2 regions of the Nonomuraea sp. NPDC059023 genome follow, and region 2 is predicted to be linked to the other one. Evidence: riboswitches for the same ligand, from Rfam matches in the RefSeq annotation. Region 2 holds a riboswitch; the other holds the start of a gene.
The links. Region 2 has a riboswitch for cobalamin ahead of cobN (cobaltochelatase subunit CobN). Riboswitches for the same ligand answer to the same signal wherever they lie in the genome.
Positions count from the first base shown of each region.

Region 1: linked by a shared signal. The riboswitch ahead of ACFWYW_RS09565 (ribonucleoside-diphosphate reductase subunit alpha) and the one ahead of cobN (cobaltochelatase subunit CobN) in region 2 are both predicted to bind cobalamin.

Region 1 is NZ_JBHYIO010000004.1:294,054-301,503, forward strand. Features, by position in the region: gene glmS (glutamine--fructose-6-phosphate transaminase (isomerizing)) at 1-359, shown strand, start outside; gene ACFWYW_RS09540 (cytochrome P450) at 363-1,550, opposite strand; gene ACFWYW_RS09545 (SAM-dependent methyltransferase) at 1,603-2,391, shown strand; gene ACFWYW_RS09550 (alpha/beta hydrolase family protein) at 2,401-3,783, opposite strand; gene ACFWYW_RS09555 (ArsR/SmtB family transcription factor) at 3,864-4,433, shown strand; gene ACFWYW_RS09560 (Bug family tripartite tricarboxylate transporter substrate binding protein) at 4,519-5,445, shown strand; cobalamin riboswitch at 5,470-5,671, shown strand; gene ACFWYW_RS09565 (ribonucleoside-diphosphate reductase subunit alpha) at 5,784-7,450, shown strand, end outside.
Region 2 is NZ_JBHYIO010000015.1:68,787-76,236, reverse strand. Features, by position in the region: gene ACFWYW_RS25360 (cobyrinate a,c-diamide synthase) at 1-463, shown strand, start outside; gene cobN (cobaltochelatase subunit CobN) at 418-3,978, opposite strand; cobalamin riboswitch at 4,009-4,214, opposite strand; gene ACFWYW_RS25350 (precorrin-3B synthase) at 4,206-5,336, shown strand; gene ACFWYW_RS25345 (precorrin-8X methylmutase) at 5,333-5,953, shown strand; gene ACFWYW_RS25340 (precorrin-2 C(20)-methyltransferase) at 5,953-7,450, shown strand, end outside.

The sequences.
Region 1 (7,450 bases), on a different contig from region 2:
AGATCTCCTACATCCACGCCGAGGCCTACCCGGCCAGCGAGCTCAAGCACGGGCCGCTCGCGCTCATCGGCCCCGAGATGCCGACGGTGGCGATCGTCCCCGACGACGAACTACTGGACAAGAACCTCACCACGCTCGGCGAGATCCGCGCCCGCGGCGGCAACGTCCTCATGATCGGCCACCGCGAGCCCGGCGCCAAGCTGGCCGACGACGCGATCGTGGTGCCGAAGAACGAGATCGAGCTCGACCCCATCCTGCTGACGATCCCGCTGCAGCTGCTGGCCTACCACGCCGCCGTGGCCCTGGAGCGGGACGTCGACAAGCCCCGCAACCTGGCCAAGAGCGTCACGGTCGAGTAGGGGCTACCTGCGCACGGGCAGGTGGAGCGGGCGGACCATGATGCTGCCCACCGTCCATTCCACCTCCTCAGCCGGTACGGCCAGCCGCAACCCCGGCATGCGCGCGGCCAGCACACCCAGGAACTCCTGCACCTCGGCCCTGGCCAGGTTGGCGCCCAGGCAGTAGTGGGCGCCGCGGCCGAAGGCCAGGTGCGACTGCCCGGCGGCGCGGTCGAAGTCCATGGTGGCGGGGGAGGGGAAGACGCCGGGGTCGAAGTTGGCCCCGGCGAAGGAGGCGATGACCCCCTCGCCCTTCCTGATCGGGCCCGAGGGCAGTTCGACGTCCTCGGTGGCGACGCGGATGAGCGGGCTGTCGCCGGGCTGCTCCACGCGGAACAGCTCCTCGGTCGCCCGCGGGATCACGCCGGGGTCGGCGACCAGGCGCTCGAAGCCGTCGCGGGGAGCCAGCAGCCGCAGCGCCGCCCTGGACAGGATCGAGCCGGTCGTCTCGTGCCCGGCCAGGAACAGGCCGAGCGTCATGCGGACGAGTTCGTCCTCGGTGAGCCGGTCGCCGCCGTCCCTGGCCTCGATCATGGAGGCGAGCAGGCCGTCGCCCGGGGCGTCGCGGTGCTCGGCGATCATCGTGGCGCAGTAGGCGTAGAACTCCGCGGCCGATCCGGCCTTCTCCTCCTCGGTGAGGCCGGAGGAGGAGAGCATGGCGTCCGACCAGCGCCGTACGCGCTCGCTGTCGATGCCGGGCACGCCCATGACATCGCAGATCACCTGGACGGGCAGCGGGAAGGCGAACGCGGTCACGAAGTCGAACTCGGCGGGCAGCCGGTCGGCGAGGTCGGTGGCCAGCTCGCGCAGGCGGGGGCGCCAGCCGTTCACCTGACGCGGGGTGAAGGTACCCGACAGCAGGCGGCGCAGGCGGGTGTGGTCGGGCGGGTCCATGCCGATCAGGCCGCCGGGCGCCTCGGCGATCGTGAAGCCGCTGAACATGCGGGGCGCGCCGGGGTAGGACAGGTCGCGGCTGAAGCGCGGGTCGGTCAGCACCATGGCGGCGTCCTCGTAGCGGGTCGCCAGGTGGACGTGGTCGCCGCTCGGTACCTGGACCAGGCCGAGCGGTTCCTTCTCACGGCGGATGGCGTATTGGTCCGATGGGGCACCCCTCGGACCGGACGTAAAGGGGAAACGCTCGAAATCGGCCATGAATCGGACGGTATCCAGTGAAGTCATGACTGAGAAGACCTAAGATCATGATGTGGCCTTCGACCCGCAGACGCCGAATCTGGCGCGGATGTATGACTACATGCTCGGCGGCAAGAACAACTTCGGCGTCGACCGCGACGCGATCGACCAGCTGTCGAAGCACATCCCGGAGGCCATCCCGATAGCCAGGGCCAACCGCGCCTTTCTGCAACGGGCGGTGCGGGCGCTGACCGAGGCGGGCGTCCGGCAGTTCCTCGATCTCGGCAGCGGCCTGCCCACGCAGGGCAACGTGCACGAGATCGCGCCCGAGGCCCGGGTCGTCTACGTCGACAACGACCCGGTCGTGGCGGCGCACGCCCGCGCGCTGCTGGAGGAGTCGGGCCGGGTCGTCTTCCTCCACGCCGACCTGCTGCGGCCCAGGGAGTTACTGGCCAGCCCCGAGGTGAGCGGCTTCCTCGACCGCACCGAGCCGGTCGCGGTGCTGCTGGTGTCGATCCTGCACTTCGTCCAGGACGCCGACGACCCGGCGGGCATGGTCGCGGTGCTGCGCGAGGCCGTGCCGCCGGGCAGTTACCTGGTGCTCACGCACGCGGTGCCGACGCTCGGTGACCCGGAGGCGGAGGAGGAGGCCAAGAACATCTACCGCGGCTCCTCCGCCGGCGGGGCCGTGGGGCGTACCGAGGCGGAGATCCTGGGCTTCTTCGGTGACTTCGAGCTGGTCGAACCGGGACTGGTCGAGGTGACCGAGTGGCGCCCCGACACGCCCCGGCTGGTCGGTGAGGACCGGCTGCCGCCGTACCTGCGGGCCGCGATGGGCCGCAAACCCGGCCGCCCCCACTAGCCCGCGGCCTCAGGGCACCAGCAGTCCCCAGTAGAGCGCCCAGGGCAGGAAGGCCGCGGCGCCGGTCAGCAGGACGGCCAGCCGTACCCGCTCGGAACCACGCGCGCGGCGCGCGGCGGGTACCGTGAGCACGGCCGCGACCAGCGCGAGCACCGCGAGGGCCTGCAGGACCAGCCAGACGAGCGGGCGGCCGGCCACCAGCGGGCCGGGTGAGCCCAGCTTGCCGCCCGTCATGATCGAGTAGAACAGGTAGGCCAGCGCGCCGAAGGCCGCCACGGGCGCGGCGATCGCCACCGTCCGCGGCCAGCCCGCCCTCATGTCCGCCGGGGTACGGCCCCGCACCCGCCTGACCAGCGCCCAGACCGGGTAGCCCAGGAAGGCCACGAGGAACAGCACCAGCGCCCCCACCTGCACCGCGGCCGACTCCCACCAGGCCGGCGGCGGGACCGCGACGGTCAGCGACGCCTGGCCGGGCAGCTCGCCCACGCTCTCCGCGGTGGGCAGCCGCCCGGCGGCGACGCGCTTCACCCAGGTCCCGACGGCCTCGGCGTAGCCGGGCGCGAGCTCGGGGGAGCGGGTGACGCCGCGGTCGGGCGTGAGGTGGGCGGCGTGGTCGGCGCCGGCGAAGTAGCGCAGCGTGTAGTGCTCGTGCGAGAGTCCCTCGGCCAGCAGCCGCGGGGTCTCGCGCGGCGGGGTGAGCAGGTCGTGGGCGCCCCAGATGCCGAGCACGGGCTGGGTGACCCGGGCGAGCACGGCCTGCGCGTCGTGCCAGGGCATCGGGAACTGCCCGGCGCCGGCCAGCAGCCGGTAGACGGCGGGTACGCCGCGGTCGGGCACCGGGCCGCTGACGCCCGCGTTGCGCAGCCCGGCGGCGACCGCCCAGGTCTGCTGGCGCAGCGGCTGCATGGCGTTGCCGCCGACGATCACCACGAACGCGACGTCCTTGGAGCGGGTGGCGGCCAGCGGGGCGACCCAGCCGCCCTCGCTCAGCCCCCAGATGCCGACGTTGTCCCGGTCGACCCCCGCGAACGCGCGCAGGGTCGCGTGCGCGCCGAGCGCGTCCTCTGCCAGCTGGCCGTAGTCGCGGACGGTCATCGAGTAGCCCTCGGAGCGCTTGTCGTAGACCAGCACGGCCAGGCCCTGGCGGGCGAAGGCCTCGGCCTCGGTCATCAGCTTCGTGCGCGGGGTCCCGCCGCCGGATCCGTGCACGAGCACCAGGCCGGGCAGCGGCCCGCGCGCGCCGGAGGGGACCAGCACGCTGCCGTGCATCGGGAGGCCGCCGCTGCCGCGGAAGGCGACCTCGGTGACGGTCAGCCCGTCGGCGGCGAGCGCGGGAACGGCCGGGACGAACGCGCAGACGAGCGCGAACACCATGATCACTAACCTCTTCATGCTGCCGACGCTACTCTGCAGAGAGGTCTCGGCAAAGACATGTCTGCAGAAATCATCCGGCAGGACTAAGCTCTCTCCTCATGAGGGATGAGGATGGGGCGCCGCTGTATCTCGACGATCACGAGCGTCTGAAGGCCCTGGCCCATCCGATGCGCCGGCGCATGCTGACGCACCTCAACGTGCACGGCCCCGCCACCTCCACCACGCTGGGCGAGCTGCTCGGCGCCAAGACCGGCACGACCAGCTACCACCTGCGCCAGCTGGAGAAGTACGGCTTCATCGAGGAGATCCCCGAGCGCTCGGCCGGCCGCGAGCGCTGGTGGCGCAAGGCCGACATGCCACGCGACATCCGCACGCCGAACTTCCGCGACGTGGCGCCGGAGAGCCGCGCGGTGCTGGAGGAGTTCTACCGCATCGGCATGGCCGAGGACCGTGCGCTGCTGGACCGCTTCGGGGCCGCCTATCGGCGCGACCCCGACTGGGCCAAGGCCTCGCGGGGCTTCGGCCGGATGACCAAGCAGGATCTCGACGCCTTCTTCGAGGAGTACATCGCGCTGCTGGCCAAGTACGGCCACCGGGCCGACGACGCGCCCCCGGACGCCCGCCCGCTCTACATCAGGATGTTCGCGCTGCCGGCCGATGATACGTGAAGAGTGCCCCCCGATGTGTAACACCGTGTGATCTGCCAATAACCTCATGTAATGGGAGGTCTATCGGGGTTCGGGGAGGGGCATCATGCGGCGTCGGCAGTTCTTCGCACTCGGGCTCGGCCTGGCCGCCTGTGCCTCCGGATGCGCCACCGCGGGTGGCGGCGCGCACGGCCTCGGCCCCGTCGGCGTCGTCCCCGGCGGTGAGCGATGGGCCCCGGTCGCGCAGGCTCTCTACCGCACCCTGCGCAGGACCGGCTACCCCGCCACCGGCACGGGCGGCACGACCACGGTCACCGTCACCGGCCTGCCCGCGCTGGCCGCCGCCGAGCTGAACGACCAGCGCCCCATGCACGTCACCACCACGCCGCTGGCCAGGCTCACCGGCAACGTCGAGGTGCTGGTGGTGCCGGCCAACTCGCGGCTCAAGGACTTCGACGCCTTCGCCGCCCACCTGCTGGCCCAGCCGGAGCGCACCTACCTGGCCGGCGGGCCCCTGGGTGAGCCCGATCACCTGCTGTTCGGCCTGGTCGCGCAGGGGCTCGGCGTGGACGTCAGGAAGATCGACTACACCGGCTACCCGGGCGCCCAGGAGGTGGCGGCGGCCATGCAGGGCGGCAAGGTCGCGGCGGCCACCGGGCGGCTGCGCGACTGGCGGGCCCGGCTCGACTCCGGCCGGATCAGGCCGCTGGCCGTCTCCTCGGCCGCCCGGGTCCCCGGCGTCGATGCCCCGACGCTCCTGGAGTGCGGGGTGCGGGTCGACTTCGCCGACTGGTGCGCGGTGGTCGGGCCCGCCGCGATGGACGGCGAACGGCGGGGCGCCGCGGTGCGCATGATGGAGGACGCGACCCGGTCGGCGCCGTGGCACGAGGCCTGCCGTAACGGGGGCTGGGAGGCCATCCCGCTCAGCGGCGACGACTTCGCCACGTGGCTGGCCACCGAGTCCGCCCGTACCCGCAGAGTACTCCGTGAACTCGGCATGCTCGACACGCCGAGCACAACATACCGGGGATAGTTGCGGGATCGGCCACTAGATGTAGGATCCTGCACTGTCGCTGGTTCGCCTCCCCGGAGGCGGAGCAAAAGGGAACCTGGTGCGATTCCAGGGCTGCCCCGCAGCGGTAAGCGGGAACGACCGCCGTCATGAGCACTGGACCCAGGTCCGGGAAGCGACGGCCAGTAGGACTCACGCGTTGAGACGCCCGCGAGCCCGAAGACCTGCCAGCGGTTGTCTTGTCCATTGGGCCTCGAGGGAGGGCCCGGGGGCTGCGCGGCCGGGGGATCTCCGTGCTTGCCGCGTGCGCTCTCGCGTGCCTTCGCAGGGGGAAAGCTCGCTCGCGAGGAGTGTTGCACGTGACGCAGATCGTTGAGATGGATCGGCGGCTGGCCATCGAGGAGGCGGCGGCGCGCGTGATCGCCGACCCGGCCAACTCCCGGGTCGCCGCGCGGCTGCTGGCCGAAGAGATCGCCGACGAGGCGGCCGGCCACGGTGTCCGCTCGTTCTCGGACTCCATCGCCGCCACGCACGCGGCCGGGCTGATCCAGGACGCGCTCGCCGACTTCGTCCGGCGAAATCGTGAACAGCTGGACGCGCTCATCGACGCCGACGCCGACGAGCGGTTCGAGTACTTCGGCCTGCGCACGGTCTACGACCGCTACCTGCTGCGCCACCCCGAGAGCCGCAAGGTGCTGGAGCGCCCGCAGCACTTCATGCTCCGCGTCGCCTGCGGCCTGTCCCAGACGGTCGGCGAGGCCGCCGAGCTGTACGCGTTGATGTCGACTTTGTCCTATCTGCCGTCTTCTCCCACGTTGTTCAACTCCGGCGCCCGCCGGCCGCAGCTGTCGTCGTGCTTCCTGCTGGACTCGCCCCGGGACGAGCTGGAGTCCATCTACGACCGGTACGGGCAGGTCGCCCGCCTGTCCAAGTACGCCGGTGGCATCGGCATCTCCTGGACCCGGGTCCGCTCGCGCGGATCGCTCATCAAGGGCACGAACGGGCACTCCAACGGCATCGTGCCGTGGCTGCGCACGCTGGACTCCTCCGTCGCCGCCGTCAACCAGGGCGGCCGGCGCAAGGGCGCGGCCTGCGTCTACCTGGAGACCTGGCACGCCGACATCGAGGAGTTCCTGGAGCTGCGGGAGAACACCGGTGAGGACGCCCGTCGTACCCACAACCTGAACCTCGCCAACTGGGTGCCGGACGAGTTCATGCGCCGCGTGGAGTCCGACGGCATGTGGTCGCTGTTCGACCCCAAGACGGTCCCGCACCTCACCGACCTGTACGGCGACGCCTTCGACACCGCCTACCGCGCCGCCGAGGAGCAGGGCCTGTACACGCGGCAGATCCCGGCCCGCACCCTGTACGGCCGGATGATGCGCACGCTCGCCCAGACCGGCAACGGCTGGATGACCTTCAAGGACGCCGCCAACCGCGTCTCCAACCAGACGGCCAGGCCGGAGAACGTCATCCACCTGTCCAACCTGTGCACCGAGATCCTGGAGGTGACCAGCGACGGCGAGACCGCGGTCTGCAACCTCGGGTCGGTCAACCTGGCCGCCCACGTCACCGGCACCGGCCTGGACTGGGAACGGCTGGCCGGCACCGTCCGCACCGCGGTGCGCTTCCTCGACCGCACCATCGACCTGGGCTTCTACCCGACGCCCGAGGCCGAGAAGGCGAACAAGCGGTGGCGGCCGATCGGGCTCGGCGTCATGGGCCTGGCCGACGTGTTCTTCGCGCTGCGGCTGCCGTTCGACTCGCCCGAGGCGCTGGCGCTGTCCACCAGGATCGCCGAGGAGATCGCCCTCGCCGCCTACGCCACCTCCTCCGACCTGGCCGTCGAGCGGGGCAGGCACCCGTCCTACGACGACACCCGCGCCGCCCAGGGCGTGCTGCACCCCGACCACTACGGCGTCGGCGCCTCCGAGCGCTGGGACGCGCTGCGCGCCAGGATCGCCGAGACCGGGCTGCGCAACTCGCTCATGATCGCCATCGCGCCGACGGCGACGATCGCCTCCAT
Region 2 (7,450 bases):
AGGCACCGGCGCGGTGATCATCGGTGGCGGCTTCCCCGAGGTCTACGCCGCCGAGCTGGCCGCCAACGAGCCGTTGCGCGCCCAGGTCGCCGCGTTCGACGGGCCGATCGCCGCCGAGTGCGCCGGGCTGCTGTACCTGTGCGAGGAGCTCGACGGCCGGCGCATGTGCGGCAGGGTCCCCGGCAAGGCCCGGATGACGGGCAGGCTGACGCTCGGCTACCGGGAGGCCACGGCGGTCAGCCGGTCGCTGCTCACCCGGCCGGGCGAGCGGTTCAGGGGCCACGAGTTCCACCGGACCACCGCCGACCTGGGCGGCTGGGCGCTGTACCGGTGGGAGGGCGGCGCCGACGGCTACGGCGACGCCCTGCTCACCGCCTCCTACCTGCACCTGCACTGGGCGGGCAGCCCGGTGCTCGCTCAGCGGCTGGTGTCGTCCTCCAGGTCGCCCTCGGTCTTGAGGTAGACCTCCTGCACACCCCGCAGGATCTCCGGGTCCGGGTGCTCCCACATGTCCCGCTCGGCCGCCTCCAGCAGCCGTTCGGCGATGCCGTGCAGCGCCCACGGGTTGGACTTGGCCATGAACGCCTGGTTCTCGGGATCCAGCACGTACGCGGCGGCGAGCTTGTCGTACATCCAGTCGGCCATGACGCCGGTGGTGGCGTCGTAGCCGAACAGGTAGTCGACGGTCGCGGCCAGCTCGAACGCGCCCTTGTAGCCGTGCCTGCGCATCGCGGCCAGCCAGTTCGGGTTGACGACGCGGGCCCGGAAGATCCGGGACGTCTCCTCCGACAGGGTGCGGGTGCGGACGGCGTCCGGGCGGGTGCTGTCGCCGACGTAGGCGGCCGGGGCCTTGCCGGTCAGCGCGCGGACGGTGGCGACCATGCCGCCGTGGTACTGGAAGTAGTCGTCGGAGTCGGCGATGTCGTGCTCGCGGGTGTCGACGTTCTTGGCGGCGACGGCGATCCGGCGGTAGGCGCTCTCCATGTCGGCGCGCGCGGGCACGCCCTCCAGGTCGCGGCCGTAGGCGTAGCCGCCCCACACCGCGTACACCTCGGCCAGGTCGGCGTCGTCGCGCCAGTTGCGGCTGTCGATGAGCGGCAGGATGCCCGCCCCGTAGGCGCCGGGGGCCGAGCCGAAGATGCGCATCGTGGCCCGGCGCTCGTCGCCGTGCGTTTCCTCCTTGACGTGGGCGCGGACGTAGTTGTCCTCGTCGTCCTCGTCCAGGCCGGCGGCGAGCCGTACCGCGTCGTCGAGCATCGCCACGACGTGCGGGAAGGCGTCGCGGAAGAAGCCGCTGATGCGGACGGTCACGTCGATGCGGGGGCGGCCGAGCTCCTCCAGCGGGATCGGCGCGAGGCCCGCCACACGGCGGGAGGCCTCATCCCATTCCGGGCGGATGCCCAGCAGCGCCAGGACCTCGGCCACGTCGTCGCCCGCGGTCCGCATCGCGCTGGTGCCCCAGACCGACAGGCCCACCGAGCGCGGCCAGTCGCCGGTGTCGGTGCGGTAGCGCTCCAGGAGCGAGTCGGCCATGGCCTGCCCGGTCTCCCACGCCAGCCGGCTCGGGACCGCCCTGGGGTCGACCGAGTAGAAGTTGCGGCCGGTCGGCAGCACGTTGACCAGGCCGCGCAGCGGCGAACCGCTGGGGCCGGCGGGGACGTAGCCGCCGTTCAGGGCGTGCAGGACGTGGTCGATCTCGTCGGTGGTACGCGCCAGCCTGGGCACGACCTCGGTGGCGGCGAAGCGGAGGACGCTCTCCACCTCGGGGCCGGGCGCCACGGCCGCGGCGGCCTCCACCGTCCAGCCGCGTTCCTCCATCGCCTCCACCAGCGCGCGGGCGGTGGCCTCGACCCGGTCCACGTCCTTCAGCGACGCGGTGCCGTCCTCGGTCAGCCCGAGCGCCTGGCGCAGGCCCGGCAGTGCTTCCTTGCCCGCCCACATCTGCCTGGCCTGCAGGATCGCCAGCACCAGCCCCACCCGGGCCGGCCCCTCCGGCGCCTGGCCGAGCACGTGCAGGCCGTCGCGGATCTGCGCGTCCTTCACCTCGCACAGCCAGCCGTCCACGTGCAGGATGAAGTCGTCGAACTCGGTGTCGTGCGGCCGGTCGGCCATCCCCAGGTCGTGGTCGAGCCGGGCGGCCTGGATCAGCGTCCAGATCTGCGCCCTGATCGCGGGCAGCTTGGCCGGGTCCATGGCGGCGATGGAGGCGTGCTCGTCCAGGAGTTGTTCCAGGCGGGCGATGTCGCCGTAGGACTCGGCCCTGGCCATCGGCGGCACCATGTGGTCCACCAGCACCGCGTGCGCCCGCCGCTTGGCCTGCGTACCCTCGCCCGGGTCGTTGACCAAAAACGGGTAGATGAGCGGCAGGTCGCCGATCGCGGCGTCGGTGCCGCAGGAGGCCGACATCCCGGCCGACTTGCCGGGCAGCCACTCCAGGTTGCCGTGCTTGCCCACGTGCACCATCGCGTGCGCGCCGAAGTCCGCCGAGAGCCAGCGGTAGGCGGCCAGGTAGTGGTGGCTGGGCGGCAGGTCGGGGTCGTGGTAGATGGCGATCGGGTTCTCGCCGAAGCCGCGCGGCGGCTGGACCATGACCACCACGTTGCCCGCGCGCAGGGCCGCCAGCACGATGTCGCCCTCGTGGACGAACAGCTCGCCGGGCGGCGTGCCCCAGTGCCGCTCCATGCCGGCGCGCAGGTCCGCGGGTAGCGTGCGGTACCAGCGCTCGTAGTCGGCGGCGGGGATGCGCACCGGGTTCCCCGCCAGGTGCTCCTCGGTCAGCCAGTCCTGGTCTTGACCACCGGCGGCGATCAGCGCGTGGATGAGCGCGTCGCCGTCCTGCTCGGCGACCCCGGGGAAACCTTCGCCGAGGTCGTAGCCGGCCTCGGCCAGCCTGGCCAGCAGCCGGACCGTGCTCGCGGGGGTGTCCAGGCCGACCGCGTTGCCGACCCGGGAGTGCTTGGTCGGGTACGCCGACAGCATGACCACGAGCCGCCGCTCGGCCGGTGGCGTGTGCCTGAGCAGGCCGTGGCGTACCGCGATCCCGGCCACGCGGCGGGCCCGCTCCGGGTCGGCCGTGTAGACGGTCAGGCCGTCCTCGTCGATCTCCTTGAACGAGAACGGCACCGTGATGATCCGGCCGTCGAACTCGGGGATGGCCACCTGCGAGGCGGCGTCGAGCGGGGACAGGCCGTCGTCGTTGTCCTCCCACTCCTTCTTGCCGCTGGTCAGGCAGAGTCCTTGCAGGATCGGGACGTCCAGGGTGGCCAGCGCGCCGACGTCCCACGCCTCGTCGTCGCCGCCCGCGCCCGCGGTGGCCGGACGGGAGCCGCCCGCCGCCAGGACGGTCACGACCAGGGCGTCGGCGGTGCGCAGGACGTCCAGGAGCGCGGGCTCCGCCGTTCTGAGCGAGGAGCAGTACACCGGCAGCGGCCGGCCGCCGGTCTCCTCGATCGCCTGGCACAGGGACTCCACGAACGCGGTGTTGCCGGCCACGTGGTGGGCCCGGTAGTACAGGACGCCGATCACGGGGCCCTCGGTGGCCTTGGAGTCGCGCTCCAGCGGGCCCCAGGAGGGCATGGGGGCCGGCGGGGCGAAGCCGTACCCGGTCAGGAGGACCGTGTCGGACAGGAAGCCGTGCAGCTCGGCGAGGTTGGCGGGGCCGCCGTGCGCGAGGTAGGCGTGCGCTTCGGCGACGACGCCCGCGCTCACCGTGGACAGCTCCATCAGCTCGGCGTCGGGGGCCTGCTCGCCGCCGAGCACGACGACCGGGCGTGGACCGGCGAGCAGCGCGTCGAGGCCTTCCTCCCACGCGCGGCGGCCGCCGAGCAGCCGGACCACGATCAGGTCGACGCCGTCCACGAGCGCGGGCAGGTCGTCGGTGAGCAACCTGGCGGGGTTGCCCAGGCGGTAGTCCGCGCCGCTGGCGCGCGCGCTCAGCAGGTCGGTGTCGGATGTAGAGAGCAGCAGAACGCCAGGCACGCCGCAGTCCTCCCTCGGGGTCCTCGCCCCGTTCGCAGGTGTCGCGACGGCAGGAGTCTCCTGGCTCCCGGATCGATGCTCACCCCGGCCTTCCCGCCCATCGCTGGACAGTGGCCTGTGGTGGGGTTCGCTTCCCGGTCACAGTGGCGGGACCGCGCCGGTTTCTCACCGGCTTCCTCCCATTGCCGTCGCCTAAGGGTGAGCCTACTGGCGTTACCATCCTCATCGTGTCCATAGCCGACTTTTCCGGACGTCTCCGCCCAGATGCCTGTCCGGGAGCGCTACAGACGCACGCCGCCGCGGACGGCCCGCTGGCCAGGATCCGCCTGCCCGGCGGTGCCATCACCCCAGCTCAGCTCCGTGAACTGGCCGCCTTCTGCACGAGCGGGATCGAGCTGACCTCGCGCGCCAACGTCCAGGTGCGCGCCGTGGAATCTCCGGCGATCTTCGCCGATCGGATGGCCGCTGTGGGCCTGCTGCCCTCGCCGACGCACGAGCGGGTGCGCAACATCGTCGCCTCGCCGCTCGGCGGGCGGCTGACCGGCTTCGCCACCCACCCCCTCGTCGAGGCCCTGGACCGCGCCCTGTGCGCCGACCCCGCCCTGGCCGAGCTGCCGGGCCGCTTCCTGTTCGCCCTGGACGACGGCACCGGTGACGTCGCCTCGCTGGGCGCCGACGTCACCCTGGTCGAGGACGGCATCCTGCTGGCCGGTACGCCCTTCGCGATCCCCGGCGCCGGGGTGGACACCCTCCTGGCCGCCGCGCGAGCCTTCCTGGCCGAGCGCGCGGACAGCGGCGCCTGGCGCATCGCCGAACTCCCCGACGGCCCCGCCCGCGTCGCCACCCACCTCACCGCAGCCCGCCTCACCGCCACCCGCCTCACCGCCATGCGCGTCCAGGCCGGCACCGCCGCGAGCGCGTCCCCGGTGCGGGCGCGCGGGGCCGGGGTGATCGCGCTGCCGGACGGCCGGGTGGCGGTCGAGGCCGTGGTCCCGCTCGGGCGGCTCACCGCGGCCCAGGCGCGCCTGCTCGCCACCCTCGATGTCCCGGTACGGCTCACGCCGTGGCGTACCGTCGTGCTCCTCGACCTCGCCGAAGAGCCCGACCTGACCGGATCCGGCCTGGTCACCGACCCGGACTCGCCCTGGACAGGGGTGAGCGCGTGCACCGGCAGCCCCGGCTGCGCCAAGTCCCTGGCCGACGTCCAGCACGACGCCGCCCAGTGGGTGGCCACCCGTGAGCGCCGCCCGGAACTGCCCGTCCACTGGGCGGGCTGCGAGCGCCGCTGCGGCCTGCCCAAGGGCCGGGTCATCGAGATGGTCGCGACCGGCGACGGATACCAAGAAAGGCAGAAGTGAGCGACTACATACGCGACGGCGCCGAGATCTACCGGCGGTCGTTCGCCACCATCCGCGCCGAGACGGACCTGTCCGGGCTCCCGGCCGACGTGGCCCAGGTGGCGGTGCGGATGATCCACTCGTGCGGGATGACCGACCTGGTCGGCGACCTCGGCTGGTCGCCGAACGTGGTCGGGGACGCGCGCACGGCGCTCGGGGCCGGGGCGCCGATCCTGTGCGACGCCATGATGGTGGCCTCCGGCGTGACCAGGAGCAGGCTGCCCGCCGGCAACGAGGTGATCTGCACCCTCGGCGCGCCCGGCGTGGCCGAGCTGGCCGAGAAGCTGGGCACCACGCGCAGCGCGGCGGCGCTGGAGTACTGGCTCGACCGGCTGGACGGTGCCGTCGTGGCGATCGGCAACGCGCCCACGGCACTGTTCCGGCTGCTGGAGATCGTCGCGGAGGGCGGGCCGAGACCGGCGGCGGTGCTGGGGATTCCCGTGGGGTTCATCGGCGCGGCCGAGTCCAAGCAGGCGCTGGCCGAGAGCGGGCTCGAGCACCTCGTGGTGCGCGGCAGGCGCGGCGGCAGCGCGATGACGGCGGCGGCGGTCAACGCCATCGCGAGCGAGGTGGAGTGATGGAACACAACGAGCGCGCGGCGGGCAGGGATCTGGCCGGGGACGGCGAGCGGGTGGCGGGTGCCGGGCGGCTTTTCGGGGTGGGGCTCGGACCCGGGGATCCGGAGCTGATCACGGTGAAGGCGGCCAGGCTGATCGGTGAGGCCGACGTCATCGCCTACCACGCCGCCCGGCACGGACGCAGCATCGCCCGCTCGATCGCCCTGCCGTACCTGCGGGAAGGGCAGATCGAAGAGCTGCTGCTCTACCCGCTGACCACGGAGACCACCGACCATCCGGGCGGCTACCAGGGCGCGCTGGACGACTTCTACGTCGAGTGCGCCGCCAGGCTCGCCGCACATCTCGACGCGGGGCGTACGGTCGTGGTGCTGAGCGAGGGCGACCCGCTCTTCTACGGCTCCTACATGCACATGCACAAGCGCCTGGCCCACCGCTACCCGACCGAGGTGGTGCCGGGCGTCACCTCGATCAGCGGGGCGTCGGCGGTGCTCGGCCGTCCGCTGGTCGAGCGGGACGAGACGCTGACCGTGCTGCCCGGCACCCTGCCCGGCGAGGTGCTGGCCGAGAAGCTGCGCGCCACCGACTCGGCGGCGGTGCTGAAGCTGGGCCGTACCTTCGAGAAGGTACGCGACGCGCTGGCCGAGGCAGGACGGCTGGACGACGCCTGGTACGTGGAACGCGCCACCATGGACGCCCAGCGGGTCGCGCCGCTGAAGGACGTGGATCCCGACGGCGTGCCGTACTTCTCGCTGGCGCTGCTGCCGAGCCCGGCCGAGCACACGTTCGTGCCGGAGAAGCCGGCCGGGCAGGGGCCGGGCGAGGTCGTCGTGGTCGGGCTCGGGCCCGCCGGGCGGCCGTGGCTCACGCCCGAGGCGCAGGAGGCGCTGGCCGCCGCCACCGACCTGGTCGGCTACGGCCCCTACGTGGACCGCGTCCAGCCGAACCCGCGCCAGCGCCGCCACCGCACCGACAACCGGGTCGAGGCCGAGCGGGCCAGGCACGCGCTGGAGATGGCGCGCGACGGCGCCCGGGTGGCGGTCGTCTCCTCCGGCGACCCGGGCGTGTTCGCGATGGCCAGCGCGGTGCTGGAGGCGGCCTCCGACTTCCCGGACGTGCCGGTGCGGGTGGTGCCGGGACTGACCGCAGCGCAGGCCGTGGCCGGGCGGGTGGGGGCGCCGCTGGGGCACGACTACTGCGTACTGTCCCTGTCGGACCTGCTCAAGCCGTGGGAGGTCGTGGCCGACCGGCTGCGCGCCGCGGCGCGGGCCGATCTGGTGCTGGCGTTGTACAACCCGGCCTCGCGCAGCCGTACCTGGCAGGTGGGCGCCGCGCGTGACCTGCTGCTGGAGCACCGCGCGCCCGGCACTCCGGTGGTGATCGGCCGTGACGTCGGCGGGCCGCGGGAGTCGATCACCGTCACCACGCTGGCCGCCCTCGACCCGGCCGACGTGGACATGCGCTGCCTGCTGATCATCGGCTCCTCGACCACCCGGGTGA